DNA from 2 places in the Pelagibius sp. genome. Region 1 is predicted to be linked to the other one. Evidence: predicted binding sites of a transcription regulator. Region 1 holds the regulator's gene; the other holds the start of a gene.

Evidence for each region. The regulator PhoB, encoded in region 1, activates phosphate uptake and scavenging genes when phosphate is short. The targets are predictions, from matches to a motif close to TNTCATAAAACTGTCA.
Region 2: the regulator PhoB is predicted to act here: its motif matches at 2,417-2,432, upstream of phnD (phosphate/phosphite/phosphonate ABC transporter substrate-binding protein).

The regions. Positions count from the first base shown of each region.
Region 1 is NZ_OZ252224.1:5,110,873-5,118,291, forward strand. It holds gene pstA (phosphate ABC transporter permease PstA) at 1-930, shown strand, start outside; gene pstB (phosphate ABC transporter ATP-binding protein PstB) at 948-1,751, shown strand; gene phoU (phosphate signaling complex protein PhoU) at 1,806-2,546, shown strand; gene phoB (phosphate regulon transcriptional regulator PhoB) at 2,543-3,235, shown strand; gene ACP146_RS23755 (PepSY-associated TM helix domain-containing protein) at 3,212-4,549, opposite strand; gene ACP146_RS23760 (TonB-dependent receptor domain-containing protein) at 4,587-7,079, opposite strand; gene ACP146_RS23765 (FecR family protein) at 7,284-7,419, opposite strand, start outside.
Region 2 is NZ_OZ252224.1:456,225-463,643, reverse strand. It holds gene greB (transcription elongation factor GreB) at 1-393, shown strand, start outside; gene ACP146_RS02295 (exopolysaccharide biosynthesis protein) at 558-1,196, opposite strand; gene panC (pantoate--beta-alanine ligase) at 1,400-2,320, shown strand; gene phnD (phosphate/phosphite/phosphonate ABC transporter substrate-binding protein) at 2,499-3,473, shown strand; gene phnC (phosphonate ABC transporter ATP-binding protein) at 3,578-4,402, shown strand; gene phnE (phosphonate ABC transporter, permease protein PhnE) at 4,399-5,208, shown strand; gene phnE (phosphonate ABC transporter, permease protein PhnE) at 5,210-6,022, shown strand; gene ACP146_RS02265 (hypothetical protein) at 6,044-6,307, opposite strand; gene ACP146_RS02260 (ArsR/SmtB family transcription factor) at 6,323-6,661, opposite strand; gene ACP146_RS02255 (TAXI family TRAP transporter solute-binding subunit) at 6,821-7,419, shown strand, end outside.

The DNA of each region.
Region 1 (7,419 bases):
GGCTTCGACGTGCGCGACAAGGTTCTCGCCGACCCTTCGATCATCGGCACCACGCAAACCATATGGGTTAAGTCGTCCGACGACATCGACAGCCTGGTGAAGGGCTACATCGACCGCGACCTGCCGGAGAACGACCGCCGGGTGAAGGACAACGAGATCGTCTGGATCGATTCCTTCGCAGCCGACGGCGGCGTGGATACGAAGTTCAACACGACCTTCTTCACCGCCGGCGATTCCCGCGAACCGGAGCAGGCGGGCATCTGGGGCGCGGTGGTCGGGTCCTTCTTTACGCTGCTCATCACCCTGGTGCTGACTTTCCCGGTCGGGGTTCTCTCCGCGGTCTACCTGGAAGAGTTCGCGCCGAAGAACCGATGGACCGACCTGATCGAGGTGAACATCAACAACCTCGCGGCCGTTCCTTCGATCATCTTCGGCCTTCTCGGTCTTGCCGTCTTTCTCGGTGTTTTCGGTTTCCCGCGCTCGGCGCCGCTGGTCGGCGGCATGGTCCTGGCGCTGATGACCCTGCCGACCATCATCATCGCCAGCCGCGCGGCCCTGAAGGCCGTGCCGCCGTCGATCCGCGAAGCCGCCCTGGGCGTCGGCGCCTCGCGCCTGCAGGTCGTCACCCATCATGTTCTGCCCCTGGCCATGCCGGGGGTCCTGACCGGCACCATCATCGGCATGGCCCAGGCCCTGGGCGAGACCGCCCCGCTGCTGATGATCGGCATGGTCGCCTTCATCGTCGACATTCCAGGCGGCGTGACCGATCCGGCCACGGTGCTGCCGGTGCAGATTTTCCTCTGGGCCGATGCGCCGGAGCGCGCCTTCGTCGAGAAAACCAATGGCGCCATCATGGTGCTGCTGGGTTTCCTCATTCTCATGAACGCGCTGGCGGTTCTGCTGCGCAAGCGCTTCGAACGTCAATGGTAGTTACAGGAAAGATCGCTATGGACGCAGTTGCAGAAGCTGAAGCGCCGCAGAGGGCGCTACGGAACTCGCCCAAGATGACCGCCCGCCAAGTTGACGTCTACTACGGCGAAACCAAGGCGCTGAAGAACATCGACCTGGATATCGAAGAAAACCAGGTGACCTCGCTGATCGGCCCTTCGGGTTGCGGCAAGTCGACCTTTCTGCGGTGCCTCAACCGGATGAACGACGTGATCGACGGCTGCCGGGTGGAAGGCGACATCACCCTGGACGATGTCGATATCTACCGCAGCGGCCTGGACGTGGTGCAGCTTCGCGCAAGGGTCGGCATGGTGTTTCAGAAGCCGAACCCCTTTCCGAAATCGATCTACGACAACATCGCCTACGGTCCGCGCCTGCACGGCATCGCCGAAGCGAAGTCGGACCTCGACGACATCGTCGAGATCAGCCTCACCAAAGCCGGCCTTTGGAAAGAGGTGAAGGACCGCCTGCAGGCGCCGGGCACCGGCCTTTCCGGCGGCCAGCAGCAGCGTCTCTGCATCGCCCGCGCGATCGCGGTCAATCCCGAGGTGATCCTGATGGACGAACCCTGCTCGGCGCTCGACCCCATCGCCACCGCCCGCATTGAGGAGCTGATCGACGAGCTGCGCCAGAACTTCACCATCGTGATCGTTACCCACTCCATGCAGCAGGCCGCCCGCGTGTCGCAGAAGACCGCGTTTTTCCACCTCGGCGATCTGGTCGAAGTCAGCGAGACCGAACAGCTTTTCACCAACCCGCGCGATCAGCGCACCCAGGGTTACATCACCGGCCGCTTCGGTTGATCCGAAGCGGCGAGCCCAAGGCGATCGCGGCGCAGAGCCGAAGGACCAAAGCTTATGAACAGCGAACACATCGTTAAATCCTTCGATGAAGAACTGCAGCAGTTGAACGCTGTGGTTCTGCGCATGGGCGGCGTGGCGGAAGCACAACTCGCCGGCGCCATCGACGCGCTGGTAAAGCGCGATTCGGAGCTTGCCGAGCGCGTGGTAAAGGGCGACGAAGCCATCGACGAGATGGACCTGGAACTGGACGAAAACGCAATCCGTACCCTGGCCCTGCGTCAGCCCATGGCCAACGATCTGCGCGAAGTCATCTCCGCCTTGAAGATCTCCAGCGACCTGGAGCGCATCGGCGATTACGCGAAGAACATTGCCAAGCGCTCCATCGCCCTCAACCAACTGGCCCATCACGAAGCGGCGCGTTCCATCCCCCGTATGGCCAAGCTGGTTCAGGCCATCATCAAGGACGTGCTCGACGCCTACGCCAACCACGACGCAAATCGGTCGATGGACGTCTGGCACCGCGACGAGGAAGTCGACGAGATGTATACGGCGCTGTTTCGCGAGCTGCTGACCTACATGATGGAAGACCCTCGCAATATCACGCCCTGTACCCATCTGCTCTTTGTGGCCAAGAACATAGAGCGCATCGGCGATCACGCCACCAACATCGCCGAGACGACCTATTATCTCTCGACCGGCGAGCGGATCGAGGGCGGCCGCCCGAAGAGCGATATGTCCAGCTTCCAGGTGGTTGAGCCCGAGGACGGCGAAACGACGGAGAAGGAGGGCGCGTGAGACCCCTTGTTTTGATCATCGAAGACCAGGAGGCCCTGGTCACCATGCTGCGTTACAACCTCGAGGGCGCCGGCTTTCGCGTGAATACGGCGGGCGACGGCGAGGAGGCCCTGGTGGCCGCAGCCGAGGAAGTGCCCGACCTGATTCTGCTCGACTGGATGCTGCCGCTGATGTCCGGCATCGAGGTCTGCCGTCAACTGCGCAGCAAACCGGAAACCAAGCGCGTGCCGATCATCATGCTGACGGCGCGCGGCGAGGAAACCGACAAGCTGCGCGGTCTCGACAGCGGCTGCGACGACTACATGACCAAGCCCTTCTCACCGGCCGAGCTGATCGCGCGCATCAATGCGGTGTTGCGCCGGAGCAAACCGGAGTTGAGCAGCGAGATGCTGGCCTTCGAGGATCTGGCCATGGACCTGGCAGCCCACCGCGTGCGGCGCAGTGGCCATGACGTGCATCTGGGGCCGACCGAATTCCGCCTGCTGCGCCATCTGATGCAAAATCCCGGCCGCGTCTTCACCCGGGAACAGTTGCTGGATTCGGTTTGGGGCCGCGACGTTTATGTCGAGCCGCGCACCGTCGACGTGCACATCCGCCGCCTGCGCAAGGCACTGAACCAGAACGGCAACGACGACCTCATTCGCACCGTCCGCTCCGCCGGCTATTCACTCGACCGTCCGGCACCCTAGGTCCGTTGAGTCTTCGCTGCGTGATGATCCTTCAGCCGCACGCGGGAACCACAGCAGCAACAGCCAGGCAATAAGAATTGTCAGTGTGACAGCTGTCCATACCCAGAGAAACGCTACAACACCGGGCGCCAAGTCGGGCAGCTGGCGCACCCCTTCGACCACCGGTCCGGCCACCTGATAGCGCAGGTAGCCGAGTGGGAAGGTCGCGGCGACGACCGCTATAGAACCCAGTAAGGCAGGGGTCATGCCCGGCCACTTTACCCGAGATGGTCGGCCGGCCGCTCGACGCAGACGAAGAACATGCAGATAGGCGCCGGTAAGGCCGAGTCCGGAAAGAATCAAACCGAAAAGAAACCAAACCGCTTTGGAAACAAGGCCGGCAAAATCGCCGAAGTGAAGGGGGTCCATCGTGTTTGTCAAACGCACATAGACCCCTGCGTCGCCGGCGGTATAGCTGTGCAGGACCGACCCATCGGCCGCATTGACCAAAACATGGTTCGCGCGGTCACGCACCAGAAGAGACTGCGCCTGACCCTCAACATAGAGCGCGCCGCCGAACCGGCCGCCGGGTGGAACCACCGACCTGAAGCGCAGGTCCGGCCGCGTAGCAGCAGCCATTCCCAGCAGCTCGTCGAGCGGTAGTGACGCTTCAACCTCCGCCGCTGGTGGCGGCCCTTTGACCGTTGGCAGCAACTTCAACGCTTCGACACCGTACCAGATTCCGGTCACGGCAATGATCAAGACAAACCATAAGCTCCAGAGCCCGCTCAGCTTGTGAAGCTCACTCCAAATCGCACGCAGGGAACCGGCACGGAAAACGAAGAAACGGCGCCACCAGCGTTTGTAAAACACCAGCGGTGTGATCATGGAGATGAGCAGAAAGAGCCCAAAGGCCGAAACCAGCAGAACGCCCGCTGAACCGGGAATGAAAAGCCGGCGATGCAGATCGCGAAAGATCCGCTGAAGGTTGACGGCACTCAAAGCCCCGCGAAGCTCGGCGGTGTAGGGATCGACGTAAATCCGCACAAACCGTTGGTTCGGCAAATCAACAAGGATTTCCGCCGCCGAGTTGGCGTAAAGGGGTGGTGTTAGGCTGTGGATGGCTTCGACTTGATAGACTGCTGTCACGGTATCGAGCAACTTTTCCCAACCCAATACCTCCGCACCGACTTCGACGCGCGCCTCGGGTGTGACCAGCCAGTCGATCTCCCGCGACAGGGTCGCGAAGGTGCCGGTCCAGCAGATGACAAAAAGAAGCAAGCCGGTGATAACGCCGGTAAAGCTGTGAACGCGAAACCAGTTGCGCGATGTCATCGATAGCTTCTCTCCACCGGCCTGCTCCGGAGCAAACTCACCATTTCATGGAATAGCGCACCCCCACCGTCGTACCGGGGAAAGGTACATGAGCGGTCTGCCCCACTGTCGTGTTGCGGTTTATCTGGGACCTGGGATTGAACTCGGTCGTGTTGAAAAGGTTCTCCACGCCAACCTGAAGCTTGCCGGGCCCCGCGTCGAATTCCGCGAAGAAATCCACGTAGGTCTGGGCATCGACCTCAAACTCGTTGAGTGCAGGACTAGCGTCGGCGGAAAGCTGATGGGTGACCTGCAGACGGTTGCGCCACCAGGAGAAGGGGCTGTAGTCGACATAGCCGGTGAAACGGGGGGACTGAACTGTTTCCGGGCCCAAATCCACGGTGTCACCATTGTTGAGCTCCGTCTCGCCATCGCTGAATGAGAAGCTGCCACCGAACCCCCAATCCTCAAAAGGCTGCGTATCGAGTGTCGCCTCCACGCCCCAGATCTCCTGAGGGCGGCGCACCGGTGCTGCGAAGCTCGTTCCCGGTACGACTTCGTACTGATTGGCGCTGTCGGATTCACTGAAGAAGGCCGCGGCCGTGACCTGGACTTTGTCCCAGTCGCCACGGATGCCGATTTCAAACTGATCCGTCGTTGTAGGCTCCGGCTGGATCTGGTCGGCAGAGGTGATGTTGGCGAGGCGCGGCGCGCGCGCCAGGTCGAGCACGTCAGCCGCCTGGGTAAAGCTGCCATAGAGCTCTATCTCATCGGTCGCGAAATAGACGAGGCCGGCGTTATAGAGGATCTGATCGTAATCGACTTCGCCGCCTTCGAACGGGCCGCCAAAGAAGGGCGAAAGGTTGGCGGAACCGATATCGACCACGCCATATTCATAGCGAAGCCCGCCGGTCAGCAGAAAGTAGTCTGTCACCGGAACCCGGGCCTGGGCGAAGGCGGCTGTTGTGTTTTCCGTACCTTCCGGAACCAGAAACAGAACGGGAAGACCAAGGCTATTGGTTTCTTCCGCCTCGTACTCGAAGACCTGAGCATCACCGCCCCAGATCAGTGCGGAGCCTTGAAAATAGGTGTCGTCGAGAAACTCGAGCGGCGTCTCAACGCTCAGCCTGCCACCGAGACGCTGATTCTGCTCTTCCAATTGCAGAATGACGCCACCGCCAACATCGCCGGGAATCTGGCGAAGCGTCCGGTCTTGATAGTAGGCCGTAAGGTTCACGCGGCTGCCGAGAACATCGTCATTCTCGTAACTGGCAGTCCCGACATACTGACTGCGGAAGGAGTCGTCAAAGACATCGCCGAGACTCTCAAAGTCGGCGGTCGAGGTCTTCGTCCCTGTATCCGGGTCACCGTCAGCCAGGGCAACGAATTCCGGGTCCTGTTCCGTATTGACGAAGAAGTGCGTGAACTTCAGTCGTGAGTCGTCATCGACGTTGATGGTGAAGGCCGCATTGGCATCGAAAACCTTGCTGTTCGGAAAGGTACTGTCGCTGTCCGGCAAGGGATCGCCATCAGGATCAAAAAGAGTGCCGTTAAACTTTCCGCCCACTTCAAGCCAGAAGTCCACCGCTCCTTCGCTGCCGGTCAGACTCTGACGCAGTTCCGGGCTGAAGCTTTGCTCAACATCCGTCGGTTGAAGCGAGAAACCGAGAGTTGTCTCAAAAGTCGGCTCGCCGGGAACCGGCTGGGAGGTGAGGAAGTTGACCGCGCCGCCACTGGCGCCGAAGCCAAAGGTGGCATCGGCGCCGCGCACCACCTCAACCCGACTGAAGGCAGAGGGCGGTACATCGTAGATCGCGTTGGCGGAGGGCCGGAAGCGCTGGTTGATTTCGATGTTGTTGATACGAAATGACGCTTGGCGGCCGCGCAGGCCCCCACTGCTGCCCAGCGGGCCCCTCACGTCAATCCCCGGCACGACCTTGAAAAGCCCGCCGATCGGATCGCGTTGAAAGCTCGGCTGTTCGTCCAACTGCTGCTGCCCAAGCACCGTAACCGAAGCGGGCAGCTCGGAAATCGGCCGCTCGAAGCGCGCCGCGGAAACTACGATCTTGTCCGTGACCAGCGGCCCATTGTCGCTCTCAGGCGCCGCCTCGCCGCCGCTTTCCGCAGTCGTCAGCATTACCGTTGAGGCGTCGAGGTAGCGGTAAACAAGGCCGGTGTCGGCCAGGAGACGACCCAGGGCGTCTTCCGGGGTCAGCGCGCCAGTTACACCGGGGCTTTGCAGCCCTTCCGCCAAGCTGCTGTCTATCGCGACCTGCAAACCCGCCTGGCGCCCGAATTGCGTCAAGGCCTGAGCCAAAGGCTGAGGCGGAATGGAGAAATTCATGGTCGATGCCTGGGCGACCTGCTCTCGCACCGTCTGGTGCCCGTGATGGCGCAACGGCAACGCCGCCGCTTTTTCCATTTCCAAGAGTTCCCGCTGCCAGTCGCCGGCCTGTGTTTCCGAGGCCATGCCGGTAAGCAAAACACCTGCACCGAACACGCCGTTGATAACGCCGACGCAATACCGCGTGGCCCCCCTAGACAAGATCATCACTTCCCCCTTCATGCACCAAAACGGCGCGAAGCCACAGGCCACCGCGTCAGTTGCGAATGCAACTCATTCCGGTCTTTGAGTTAAGGACGTAACAAGGAAGCGGGATTTAAGGGGTCGGATTACTTTTTTTACCGGTGCTTGCGGAGCAGCAGCGTGTCATCTGCCAGCCCACCTGATGATTTGACGAGCGAAAGCCCGGTTTCAGGGTCTGTCCACCAGCAAAACATAGGGCGTCAAGGCAGTCACCCGCGCGCCCTGGGTCGCAGCAGCAGCCTGGAGCGCTGCAAGCGGATCGTTGAGATTGAAGACTCCGGTGACCTGCGCCGTCGAGAGCGCG
Region 2 (7,419 bases), 4.7 Mb from region 1:
CGCCGCAAGGTCTGTGAGATCGTCTCCTGGGCCGCCGGTAACGGCGACCGCAGCGAGAACGGCGACTACATCTACAACAAGCAGCGCCTGCGCCAGATCGACCGACGCTCCTCCTGGCTCGGCCGCCGCCTGGAAAACGCGGTGGTCGTACGGCCCGAACAGCAGGCCGCCAGCGGCAAGGTGCGCTTCGGTTCCACCGTCACCTACATCGACGAAGACGACCGCAGCCACAAGGTGCGCATCGTCGGCTATGACGAAGCCGACATGACGCGCGGCGAAATCTCCATCGGCTCACCCGTGGCCCGCGCCCTGATGGGCAAGGCCGCCGGCGACGGCGTCGAGGTCCAGACCCCCGAAGGCGTGAAGTACCTGGATATCGAAGCGGTCGAGTGAGCGGGTCGTAACCAAACAATGCCCCCTCACCCTCCCGCTGCGCGGGCCCCTCCCTCTCCCACAAGGGGAGAGGGTTGTCTTTCATCACCCGCAGCTCTTTTCTGTTTCCCCTCTCCCCTTGTGGGAGAGGGTCGGGGTGAGGGGGCTTTTTTGTTTCAGTCCGCTCAGATGAAACTCTGCGCGCCCATGACGATGACCGTCGCCGCGATGGCGGTCACGGTGATCGCGAAGGCCCCCATCGCGAGGCCGATCAGGGTGACCACGCCGTCGCGCTCGATGAGGCCCATGGCCGCGACCAGCAGGGCGGAGGCCGAGAGCAGGCCGCTGAAAGGGATCGGCAGGAAAAGCGCCGCCGAGACGACGAACAAAAGGGTACCGATCACCCGTTCCGCCTTGGTCGTGAAGAACTGCGGGTGGCGCGGACGGATGACTTTTTCGACCGGGCGCAGCAGGGGCCGCAGACGCATGACGACGCGCTGGAAGCCGCGCCGCGGCACACGCTGCCGGTTGATGAAGCGGGGCAGGCGCACGTGGGGAAATCCCAGGGCCATCTGGCCGGTCAGCAACAACAGGGGAATGGCGGTCACCACGTTGGAGCCAAGCGGTAGCGGCAGCAGGTTGACCACGGCAAACAGCAGGATCGACCAGCCGAAAGATCCCTGGCCCTGGTCCTTCAAAACCCGCCCCAGCCGCACGGACTCCACCTTGCGGTGACGGCCGAAGGCCCAAAGCAGTGCCTTGGACATCGACCGCCGCGCCATGGCCGGGCGCCCCCGCGCAGAGCGACTGTGCAATGCCGTCATTCACCCTTTCCAATGCCTAATGGCACCTGCCGGTCTTCATATCGGGGCCTTTGCCGCCGAGGGCAAGCGGCAAGATTGGCATCGCACCGCCGGGCGGGTTGCTGTCGTCGCTCCAATGCTGCATTGCAAAAAAATCATTGATTGAGCACCGGATTCCCGCAGAATTCCCACCTCGCAGATGCCGCAGCGGAAGGAACGAGATCATGAGCTCCCCTGGGACAGTCCCCCAGACCACCCCTGGGACCACCCCTGGGACCACAGCAGAGGCAAAAGATCTGATCAGACTGCGCCGGATCGCCGAGCTGCGCAGTCAGGTCGCCACCTGGCGCCGCGCCGGGGAGAGTATCGCCATTGTCCCGACCATGGGCGCCCTGCACGACGGGCACCTGGAACTGGTGCGCCGGGCCCGGGTCGACTGCGAGCGGGTGATCACCACGATCTTCGTGAACCCAATGCAGTTCAACCGGCCCGACGACCTTTCGAGCTATCCGCGCGACGAGGCCGGCGACACAGCCAAGCTCGCCGAAAACAGGGTCGATGCGCTCTTCGCCCCAGCCGCCGAAGAGATCTATCCCAAGGGCTATCAGACCCGCGTATCGGTGCCGCTGCTGTCCGATTGTCTCTGCGGCGCGGCACGGCCCGGCCACATGGAGGGGGTGGCCACGGTGGTTGCGAAGCTGCTGCTGCAGTCCCTGCCTGATGCAGCCTATTTCGGCGAGAAGGACTATCAGCAGTTCCTGGTGGTGCAGCGCATGGCCCGCGATCTGGACATCCCGGTGCGCATGGAGGCGGTGCCGACGGTGCGCGAGGCCGATGGTCTGGCGCTGTCGTCGCGCAACCTTCTGCTGACCCCGGCGCAACGTGATCAGGCGACGGCGATGTATCGCGTGTTGACCGAATTGGCGGCGCGCCTGAAGGACGGGCGGACCCCGGCACCGCCGGCGCTCGCCTGGGGCCGGGCGGCGCTTGGCGAGGCCGGCTTCGACCCGGTCGACTATCTGGAACTGCGCGACGCCGATACCCTGCAGCCGCTGGAACGCGCCGAGCGGCCGGCCCGGCTCTTCGCTGCCGCCTGGCTGGGCCAGGTCCGCCTCATCGACAACTTGGCCGTCGTCGACGGCTGACACTGCCGGCGGAACTGAGAAGCCGACACAACCTCGCAGAGGCCTGTCCAAGGTCAGTTTCTGCTTGGCGGAGCGCCGCCGATCTGAGAGCTTAGCCCTCATAAAACTACAACGAAAAATGCGAAGTCCGCCGTCGGGCGGCAAAGCTTCGATCGTTTGCGCAAAGGGAGGATAAAGTATGAGGTTCCTAGCATCTTTGGTCATGGCGCCCGCTCTGGCCCTGGGCCTGATGGCAGCCGCACCCCAGGTCCAGGCCGCCGAGGACTGCCACCGCGGCACACTTGATGATCGGTATTGCGACCGCGATTTCAACCTGACGGCGGACCTGCCGAGCAATCCGGACGAATGGGTCGATCCCGATACCATCATCTTCTCCTACACCCCGGTCGAAGATCCGGCTGTTTATGCCAAGGTCTGGGACGGTTTCATCCAGCACATGGCGGAAGTCACCGGCAAAGAGGTCGTCTTTTTCCCGGTCCAGTCCTACGCCGCGCAGTACGAGGCCATGCGCTCCGGCCGCCTGCACATCGCCGGCGTGAACACCGGCGGCAACCCGGTCGCGGTTTCCTGCGCCGGCTTTGTGCCCTTTGCGATGATGGCTTCGGCCGACGGCTCCTTCGGCTACGAGATGGAAATCATCGTCCCCGCCGACAGCGACATCCAGGCGCCGGGCGACCTGAAGGGCCGGACCCTGGCCTTCACCTCGCCGACTTCCAACTCCGGCTTCAAGGCGCCCTCGGCCATCCTCAAGGGCGAGTTCGGCATGGAAGCGGACAAGGATTTCCAGACCACCTTCTCCGGCAAGCACGACAACTCGATCCTGGGTGTCGTCAACAAGGACTATGAAGCCGCTGCCGTGGCAAACTCGGTGCTCAAGCGCATGGTCGACCGCGATGCGGTAAAGACCGATGCCTATCGCACGGTCTACAAGTCGCAGACTTTCCCGACCACCGGTTACGGCCACGCCCATAACCTGCATCCAGTCGTGGTCGCCAGGATCAAGGAAGCCTTCTTCTCCTTCCCCTGGGAAGGCTCGGACCTGCAGGCCGAGTTCCAGAAGGAAGCACGCTTCGTTTCGATTCACCACAAGTCCGACTGGGACGTGATCCGCAAGATCGACTCCGCAAACGGCGTCTCCTACGACTGCAAGTGATCCGATGACGAATGGGGAAGCGGGCTCATCCGGGTCCGCTTCCCCTTCTTCGCGGCATATCGCGAACGAGATCAGGCCGCGTATGAGATCAGGGTGGGGGTTAGATGCTGCGTCTCGAAAATCTGGTTAAGCGCTACAAAACCGGCGACCAGGCACTGAAGGGGGTCAATCTCGAGATTCCCAAGGGCCAGGTTCTGGCCCTGATCGGCCCTTCGGGGGCCGGCAAGTCGACCCTGATCCGCTGCATCAATCGTTTGGTGAAGCCGACCTCTGGCGCCGTCTATCTGAACGACGTGAACGTCGCCGCCGTCGGCGCGATGGAGCTGCGCCGCCTGCGCCGCCGCATGGGCATGATCTTTCAGGAATACGCCCTGGTCGAACGCCTGACGGTGATGGAGAACGTGCTGTCCGGCCGCCTCGGCTACGTCGGCTTCTGGCGCAGCTGGTTCCGCAAGTTTCCACCCGACGACGTGGCCGAGGCCTTCCGGCTGCTCGACCGCGTCGGCCTGATGCACATGGCCGACAAGCGCGCCGACGAACTTTCCGGCGGCCAGCGCCAGCGGGTCGGCATCGCCCGCGCGCTCATTCAGAATCCCGACCTGCTGCTGGTCGACGAACCGACCGCCAGCCTGGACCCGAAGACCTCGCGCCAGATCATGCGGCTGGTCTGCGAACTCTGCGCCGAACGCGGTCTTGCCGCCATCATCAACATCCACGACGTGATGCTGGCCCAGATGTTCGGCCAGCGCATCGTCGGCCTGCAGTTGGGCGAGATCGTCTACGACGGCGCCCCAACCGGCCTGACCAGCAACGTGCTGACCACGATCTACGGCGAAGAGGACTGGGAAGCCACCATCGAGAAGGTCGAGGAGGAAGAGGAAAGCGGAACGGCCGAAGCGGAAGCCGCCGAAGCAGGGGCCGGCAGGTGAGCGACCTCAGCCAGACCTATCCGCGCAGCTGGAAGAAGCCGCCGCTGATCGCCTCGGCCTGGCTGCGCCGCGGCCTCTGGCTGGGCGCGGCGATCTATCTGGCACTGGCGCTGGGCACCATGGAGGTGAATTGGGGCCGGGTTATGGAAGGGCTGCCACGCGGCGCCGCCTTCCTCAGCGCCTTCTTCCCGCCCGACTTCGTGACCCGCTGGGACTCCATCCTCGACGGCATCCTGGAATCGATCTGGATGACGGTCATCGCCACCGTCGCCGGCATCGCGCTTTCCGTGCCCGTCGGCCTCGGCGCCGCAAAGAACCTGGCGCCCATGCCGGTCTATCTGTTCTGCCGCGCCATCGTCGCGGTGTCGCGCACCTTCCCCGAGGTGATCCTGGCGATCTTCGCGGTGAAGCTTTTCGGTTTCGGTCCCTTCGCCGGTTTCCTGGCGCTCTCCATCGCCACGGTCGGCTTCTTCGCCAAGCTGCTGGCCGAGGACATCGAGAACATGGACCCCAAACAGGCCGAAGCGATCAGAGCGACGGGCGCTTCCTGGTTCCAGTGGATCAACTATGCCGTCCAGCCCCAGGTGATGCCGCGCATGATCGGTCTCTCAATGTACCGCCTCGACATCAACTTCCGCGAGTCCGCGGTGGTCGGCATCGTCGGCGGCGGCGGCATCGGCGCCACCCTGCTCACCGCCTTCGACCGCTACGAGTTCGATTCGGCGGCGGCGATCCTGCTGGTGATCATCGGCATCGTCATGGTGCTGGAGTATCTCTCCGGCTACCTCCGGCGCTGGGTGCAGTAGCGTGCCGGTCATCGAACAGGACGGCCGCCCGGTCTGGAAACGCCGCACCTCCGCCCAGCAGTGGGGCCGCTGGTTTGCCTGGCTGATCGGCGTCGCCATCGTCGTCTATTCCTGGCAACTGATTTCCGAAAAGACGATCTGGTTCTTCGTCGCCGACGCCCCCACCCAGGCCGCCGACATGGCCGAGCGGATGATTCCGCCCAAGTGGTCTTATATGGAGGAGCTCTGGCTGCCGGTCTGGGACACCATCAACATCGCCACCCTGGGCACCCTGATCGCCCTGGTGCTGGCCTTTCCCATCGCCTTCTGCGCGGCGCGCAACACCAGCCCGCACCCGGTGGTGCGCTCGGTCGCGCTCTTCGTCATCGTTTCCTCGCGCTCGATCAATTCGCTGATCTGGGCGCTGATGCTGGTGGCGATCATCGGCCCCGGCGTCTTCGCCGGCGTCATCGCCATCGGTCTGCGCTCCATCGGCTTCTGCGCCAAGCTGCTCTACGAAGCCATCGAGGAGATCGACGAGACCCAGGTCGAAGCGATCACCGCGACCGGTGCAACGGGGCCGCAGCGTCTCGCCTATGGCATCGTGCCGCAGATCCTGCCCGCCTTCGCCGGGATCGCCGTGTTCCGCTGGGACATCAACATCCGTGAGTCCACGGTGCTCGGCCTGGTCGGCGCCGGCGGCATCGGCCTGCAGCTCAACTCCTCGATCTCCAGCCTCGCCTGGACCCAGGTCTCGCTGATCCTGCTGGTCATCCTGGCGACGGTGGCGGTCAGCGAATGGGTCTCCGCCAAGGTCCGCCACGCCATCATCTGAACCCGCGGCTGGCAGCGCTGGTCATTCGACCTCGCGCAGGACTTTTTCGACCGCCGCCAGCCGCGTTTTCATGTCCGAGAGGTCGGCTTCGAGACTGGCCAGGGAAGCGGCGCTGGCAGTCTGCGCCGCGGAAGTCTTTTCGGCCAGAGCCCGATAGGCGCCGTCGTCTGCCGCCCGCAGGCGGGCCCGCTTTGCGGCTGAGAAATACTTCATCCCGAACACCGAAAGAACGGTCGCGAGAGTCAGAAGGGTGAGGAGAAAAAACGTGCCTGAATGCTCCGCCATGTCGGCTTCCTTTCGCTATGTCGACTTTGTCGATTGGACCGTGAGGGTTTCCGCGAGCCCGGCAATCCTTGCGGCATCCAGGACCAGACTGAATTCCGCCACCGAGAAATACCTCAGCGCCTTGCCGTCGTCGGACACTTCGAAATCGCTGACAACCAAACCGGCCGCTTCGAGCTTCTGCAGGTGAAGGTTCAGCAGCGGACGGCTGATTCCGATATCCCGCGCCAACTGGCTGACGTAGTTCCGCCCGCCGGCCTGCAGCGTTGCGATGATCCGCAACCGCTGTGGATTGGCCAGGGCCGACAGCTTCGCCAAGACATCGTCACCCGTGATCCTTTGTGCGCTCTGTCTCATATCCGGAACATAGTATAAATATATTTCATATGAAAGAATTTTCTTTCATATGAATTCAGCCTTGTCGCGCTTGCCCGGCCCGAGCCTTTGCGGCAGGCTCTGCGCCAAGAAAAAACCGCCGCAACGGCGGTCGAGCACACACCTTGGGGAGCAGCCCAGATGAGCCGCAAACACCTGGCCGCCGCAATGGCGGCCGCAACCGTTCTTTCCGCCGTCGGTTTCGGGGGCGCCGCCGAAGCGGAAACCCGCGTCACCTACAAGTCCGCCAAGTCCACCTCGTCTTACTATCAGATGGCGGTGCAGATCGCCGAGGCGATGAAGGCGGGAAGCCAGGGCGAAATCATCGTGACGGTGGAGGAGAGCCAGGGCTCGGTCCAGAATGTGAAAGAGGCCGCCAACCGCAGCGGCAACTACGTCTTCACCACACCGCCGAGCCTGGTGAAGCTGGCCCTGGCCGGCCAGAAGATGTTCGAGCCCAAGGACGCAGCCTTCGAGGAAATCCGCAGCCTGTTCCCGATCCCCTCCCTCACCATGCACTACGTCGTGCGCGCCGATGCCGGGGTGGAAGACTTCGCCGGGCTGGCCGGCAAGGACTTCATCATCGGCAAAGGCAGCTTCGGCGCCCGCGAGGCAGCCAAGAACTTCGAACTCTTCGGCCTGACCGACCAGGTGAAGCTGGTGAACGTGGAGCTGGGCTCCGCCGTCCCGGCTCTGAAGAACGGCCAGGTCGACGGCTTCGCCACCGCCGGTTCCTACCC